3 regions of the Clostridium isatidis genome follow, and region 3 is predicted to be linked to each of the others. Evidence: predicted binding sites of a transcription regulator. Region 3 holds the regulator's gene; each other region holds the start of a gene.

Region 1 (2,214 bases), 1.0 Mb from region 3:
TGCCCTATTATTAACCCTAGTAACTCTCATATTTACAAAAAATATATTAAATTATTTATATAAATATACAGCCTCTACATTGGTCTGGTATATTTGGGATTTTTGGCGTACCATTAAATATACTCTTTTTAATGGAATTTTTGCTTATATAATGATTTTTTTAGTATTTATTTCTTTTTATCTATTAATAACTTATAGAAGAACCAAAAGTCTGGTAGATATAATAGATCAAACAGAAATAATGGCCGATGGTGATTTAGACAGGTTAATAGAAGTTGATATAAATAATGATATGAAAATTTTAGCTGATAATATTAACAGTATTTCAAGAAAGCTTAAGGAGAGAACAATAGAAGAAAGAATAGCTCAAAAAACAAAAAATGATTTAATAACCAATGTTTCTCATGACTTAAGAACTCCACTAACCTCAATAATGGGCTATTTAGAAATTATAGATAAGGATAAATATGAAGATGAAGTACGTCTTAGATACTATGCAAGTATTGCCTATGAAAAAGCAAAGAGCCTAAGCCTGCTTATTAATGATTTATTTGAGCTTACCAAAATGCAGAATAACAGCATTAAATTAAATAAAAGCATTATTAATTTAGTTGAATTAGTAGGGCAGGTAACTGCTTATTTTGAATATCAATTTAAAAAGGCAGATATGGAGGCAAGGATAAATTTTTCAGAGGATAAATTAATTGTAAAGGGAGATGGAGAAAAATTAGTTCGTGTCTTTGAAAATCTCCTTTCCAATGCAATTAAGTATGGTCAAGAAGGCTATTATGTAGATATAGTTACAAGGGCAGAAGAGGATATGGCAGTAGTTCAGGTAATAAATTATGGTGAAGCAATACCTTCAGTAGATCTGCCTTACATATTTGATAGATTTTATAGAATAGAAAAATCAAGAAACAGCAATAAGGGTGGATCAGGCCTAGGCTTAGCAATAACTAAAAATATTGTTGAGCTTCATGGTGGAAAAATATCTGCCTATAGTGATGATGATAAGACTGTATTTGAAGTTAAATTGCCAATGGAAGAATAAATATATATACCTTCAATCAATAATTAACTTAATTGTTAATATGGTTGAAGTTTTTTTTACTTTATAAAGCTTTGTAGAAAAGTATAAAAGGAGTAATTGGTAAATATTGACATATAAAATTTAGAATGTTAAGCTTTTATCAAAGGCATATTTTTTAAAAACAAATTTATTGATGGAGGTATAATATGGCGGAATTTAGGGTACTTGAGATAAAGCAAAGTGTTTTTGAAGATAACAATAGGCAGGCAGATTTACTTAGGGAGGAATTAAAAAAGGAAAAAACTTTCTTGCTAAATGTGATGTCCTCACCTGGTTCAGGAAAGACCACAACTTTGACTAAAACAATAAATAACTTAAAAAAGGATATAAGAATTGGAGTAATGGAAGCAGATATAGATTCAGATGTTGATGCTCATACAATTTCTGAAACTGGTGTTAAAGTCATTCAGCTGCATACTGGAGGAATGTGCCATCTTGATGCAGATATGACAAGACAGGGACTTACAGCTCTAGGAACTGAAGATATTGACTTAGCAATCTTAGAAAACGTAGGAAACTTAGTATGTCCTGCAGAATTTGATACTGGAGCCTCAAAAAGCATAATGATTTTAAGTGTTCCAGAAGGCGATGACAAGCCTTTAAAGTATCCTTTAATGTTTTCTGTTGTAGACCTTGTATTAATTAATAAGATTGATGTTTTAAATTATTTTGACTTTGACCTAGAAGCCTGCAAAGAACGTATTAAGAAGTTAAATCCAAAGGCAGAAATAATTCCTATATCAGCAAGGACGGGAGAAGGAATAGATAAGTTTTCAGACTGGCTTCGCAGGGAAATTAAAAATTGGAATGAAGGCTAAAGTAAGAAAAATGGAGGATAGGGTTATATGGTAAAAGAAAAGGTGCTGGATCTGGCTAATCATATAAGCAGAAAGAAGCGTGGCTCAAAAAATGAAATAAAGGCAACAGATCCAGAATATTTAATTTTGGAACCGGTTGTAACTGATGAAATGGCAGAAGTTGCTCTTTGCATGAAGATAAGAGAAAAAACTACTGCAAAGGAACTTGCTCCAAAATGCGGCAAATCAGTAGAAGAAACAGAGAGACTTCTATACCAATTAGCAGAGGTAGGAGTATGTTTTGTTAACAATATAAATGGAGTTGAT
Region 2 (2,214 bases), 880 kb from region 3:
TACAGAAGTATGTCCCATTCCACCTTGAGCAATTAATTTAGCAGCTTTTTCTACAGCTTCATCATAGCTCTTAGCCTTGTACATTGCTAAAATCGGAGAAAGTTTTTCATGAGCATATGGTTCAGATAAATCTGTGGATTCAACTTCAGCAAGGATAATTCTTGCAGTCTTTGGAATAGTTATTCCTGCTAATTCTCCTATTTTCCATGGTGCTTGACCAACAATATTTGCATTTAATGCACCTTTATCATTTAATATTATGCTTCTAACCTTTTGAACTTCTTCACCTTTTAAAACGTACGCTCCTCTTGCAGCAAATTCTGCTTTTACTTCATCATATACTTTATCTAATACAATAACACTTTGTTCTGATGCACATATAACACCATTATCAAATGACTTTGATAATATTATAGAGTTAACAGCCATTTTTAAATGAGCTGTTTCATCAATTATTGCTGGTGTATTTCCTGCACCAACTCCAATTGCAGGTTTTCCTGATGAATAAGCAGCCTTAACCATTCCTGGTCCACCTGTTGCTAATATTAAATCTGCATGTTGCATTACTGCTTGTGATAATTCTAATGATGGCTCATCAATCCATCCAATTATTCCTTCTGGAGCTCCTGCTTTTACTGCTGCTTCTAAAACAATTTTAGCGGCTTCTATTGTAGATTTTTTAGCTCTTGGGTGTGGTGAAATAATAATTGCATTTCTAGTTTTAAGTGAAATTAATGTTTTAAATATTGCTGTTGATGTTGGATTAGTAGTTGGTACGATAGCAGCTATTACTCCCTTTGGTTCTGCAACTTTTGTAACACCATTTGTAAGATCTTCTTCAATTACTCCACAAGTTTTCATATCTCTGTATTGATTATAGATGTATTCAGCAGCGAAATGATTTTTTATTACTTTGTCTTCTGCTATTCCCATTCCAGTTTCTTCAACTGCCATTTTAGCTAATTTTATTCTATTATTATTAGCAGCTATAGCAGCTTGTCTGAATATTTCATCTACTTGCTCTTGAGTATAAGTAGCAAATTTTCTTTGAGCCTCTCTTAATTCTTCAAATTTCTTAGTTAATTCTTGCAAATTTGTAACTGCCATTTTCATTTCCTCCTAAAAATATATTGTACAAAAATTTTATACATTAAATTGTTATTTATTTATCAATCTCTTGTAAGTTCATTTTATTGCATTGTTTATTTTTTGTCAATCTTATTTTGGATTTTTTTTATTTTATTGATTGTTTTTGAAAAATATTAAAAATAGTGTAGGTTTGTGTTGTTTTTTAATAAATTTAATCCTTTACATTTATTAATTTTTGGTTATTTTTTTAACTATCTATGGTAGTATACATAAAAAAAGTTATTATACTAATTTATAGTATAATAACTTTCCTCAGTTTAATAATATCAATTAATATTTTCCGGTATTTTTATTCCTAATTTTGCTGCAATTTCTCTATTTATTTTTATACTCATATCATCTAAAGTTGAAATTTTAATTTCCGCAGGCTTTTTCCCTTCTAATATTTCAACAGCTTTAAATGCCGTTTCCTTTCCTAATTTAAAGTAATCTATTCCAATAGAGCATAGTCCCCCCACATCAACAACTGCTTCTTCAGCTCCTAAAATAGGGACATTATTTTCAACAGCAATTTTTCCAATTAAATCAAAGGCAGATGCAACAGTATTATCAGTCGGTGTATATAATGCATCTATACTCTTTATTACTGCAGTAAGATTTTGATTTATTTCATTTACGTTAGTAACACCAATTTCCTTAACTTCTATATTTAATTTTATAGCTTCCTCTTTTAAAGTTTCTACTTGAACTATAGAATTTGCTTCTGAAGTATTAAAAATTACACCTAATGTTTTAACTTCTGGTACCAGCTTTAATAATAACTGTAATTGCTTATCAATAGGAACCATATCTGAAACCCCAGTAAAATTTGTTCCAGAACTTTCCCAACTTTCTGCTATTCCTGCAGCTACTGGATCTGTTACTGCTGTAAAAACACTTGGTATTTCTTTAGTTGCGTTATATACTGCCTGAGCAGATGGTGTTGCTATCGCCAAAATCATATCTTTATCTTCAGATACAAATTTTTGAGCAATTGTCTGAGATGTAGCTGCATCTCCTTGAGCATTTTGATAATCGATAGTAATATTCTTACCATCTTCGTAACCTTTTTCTCTTAGACCTTCA
Region 3 (2,214 bases):
TTTAGGAACAAGCTTTGCCCTATTAGGCTCTTCCTTCATTGCTTCAATACATTTTATATTAAATATATTTATTTATAAGGATCTTAAAGAAGGCTTGATCTATTCCAGCTACTGTTTCTTATTAGGATTTTTTGGGGCAATAATAGATAGTTTGCTGGGAGCATCCCTTCAAGCTCAATATTATTGTGATGAATTAGATACTATAACAGAGAAAAGAGTTTATAAAGGAAAAACTAATAAACTTATTAAAGGAATATCCTTTATCAATAATGATATAGTAAATTTAAGCAGCAATATAATTTCAAGCCTGTTTACATTTCTTATAATCTAAAAAATAACTGTCCTACTAATATATTTAGCAGGACAGCTCTATTTTAAATATATCATTCAGCTTATCAGTGGACTGAAAAAATACATAAATTCTGCACTTTATATTTGAATTGTGAATTTCACACAATTTTTGTGTGCTGTATTAGTTTTCTTGATCGTGTAATAAGTATATTAATGTTAATAAACTTTCTGATAAATGTACGTTTTCTACCATTACGTCTTCTGGAATTACTAAATCAACAGGAGCAAAATTCCATATTCCCTTTACTCCACCTTTTACTAGTTTATCACAAACAGCTTGCGCATTATTTCTTGGAACACATATTATTCCCATATCAATATTATTTTCAGCCAAGAAACTATCTAGATAATCAATATCTTTTATTTCTACATCTCTTATTTTTATTCCTATTAACTTAGGATTAGCATCAAAAATAGCCGCAATATTTAAGCCATTTTCATTAAATCTATAATTGGCTATTGCCTGACCTATATTACCTGCTCCAATTAAGACAGCAGTATATTCTCTATCTAATCCTAAAATTAGGCCTATTTGATTATACAAATCTTTAACATTATATCCATAACCTTGTTGACCAAAGTCACCAAAATTATTTAAATCTTGACGTATTTGCGAAGCTGTAAAACCTATCTTTTCTCCTAATTCTTTTGATGATATTCTTTCCACATCATTTTTAAGTAGTTCTTTTAGATATCTATAATATTTAGGAAGTCTTTTTATTACAGCCATTGATATATTTTTCTTTTTATCCATATTCTCTACTCTCCTATTTATTATTCGCTATTATATTTTATTTTATCACTTTTCTTGCTTTTTTAAAACGCTTATATTAATACACTTTAAATTTTACTTATCTTTTCATTATTATATCTATAATATATTTTTCAATAAATATCTAATATTTATTAAATTTAATTAATTAAATATAAAAAATAAGACTTACATATAACTTAGCAGTTAGTTATAAATAAGTCTTTAAATCCGCACAAAGCTTTATAAAACTCTGTAATTAATATAAAGTATCGTATGCTTCCCTATGCCTGAAATTTTCAACCTCATTTATTATATTTAATTCGTAGAAATTTGTCAATAAGGGTAAATATATTTCCAGCTATTTATTTAAATAACTTTATCTTTCCAGATCTATTTAAGTTAATCAGCACAGTCATTGTTATTGGTAAAACAAAAATTCCTATAAAACCAAATAAATTTATTCCTAGATAGATACATATAAGCATAATAATTGGATGCAGCCCTACTTCTTTTCCCACTATCTTTGGTTCAATTATATTTCTTATTACTGTTATAAGAATATACATTAAGAATATTCCAATTCCTAAGAAAATTTCTCCTTTTATTAATTCAATAATTGCCCAAGGTATAAGAATTCCACCTGCACCAAGAATAGGAAGTATATCAAATATTGCAATAATAAAAGCTATTGTTGCTGCTTTTTCTACTCTTAATAACATTAATCCCACAAATAATTCGAAGAAAGTTATGGTAATTATAATAGAATAAGATTTTATAAACTTTAATATAGTTTTACCCAAACCTTCTTTAGCTTGAAATAATATATTTGCTGTTTTTTCAGGTAACTGCTTTTCAATAAATCCTGTTATTACCTTATAATCCAATGCAAAAAAGTAAGATGAAATAATTGAAAATAATACTATAATAAAAAATCCTGGAACTGCTGAAACTGCTGATGAAATTACTTTAACAATTGTAGTAGATAAATTAGAAATTAAGCTTCCTAGTGAATTTACTAAAGATAAAAGAATATCTGTAATAGTCTTTACTAATTCTGGATCTAACTTTGAAATTAAATTTTCTATATTATAGGTTATTTCATAAACTGC

Evidence for each region. Region 3 encodes Rex, which represses fermentation and respiration genes when NADH is low (regulators of the CRP and FNR family bind a similar motif). Its sites were predicted from a motif close to ATTGTTAANNNNTTAACAAT; they were not measured.
Region 1: the regulator Rex is predicted to act here: its motif matches at 1,176-1,195, upstream of hypB (hydrogenase nickel incorporation protein HypB).
Region 2: the regulator Rex is predicted to act here: its motif matches at 1,155-1,174, upstream of adhE (bifunctional acetaldehyde-CoA/alcohol dehydrogenase).

What each region holds. Positions count from the first base shown of each region.
Region 1 covers NZ_CP016786.1:2,221,806-2,224,019, reverse strand. Annotated here, with positions in the region: gene BEN51_RS10470 (sensor histidine kinase) at 1-1,051, shown strand, start outside; gene hypB (hydrogenase nickel incorporation protein HypB) at 1,237-1,908, shown strand; gene BEN51_RS10460 (FAD-dependent oxidoreductase) at 1,936-2,214, shown strand, end outside.
Region 2 covers NZ_CP016786.1:1,246,601-1,248,814, forward strand. Annotated here, with positions in the region: gene adhE (bifunctional acetaldehyde-CoA/alcohol dehydrogenase) at 1-1,107, opposite strand, end outside; gene BEN51_RS05930 (ABC transporter substrate-binding protein) at 1,416-2,214, opposite strand, start outside.
Region 3 covers NZ_CP016786.1:364,619-366,832, reverse strand. Annotated here, with positions in the region: gene BEN51_RS01840 (DUF92 domain-containing protein) at 1-331, shown strand, start outside; gene BEN51_RS01835 (redox-sensing transcriptional repressor Rex) at 473-1,105, opposite strand; gene ytvI (sporulation integral membrane protein YtvI) at 1,468-2,214, opposite strand, start outside.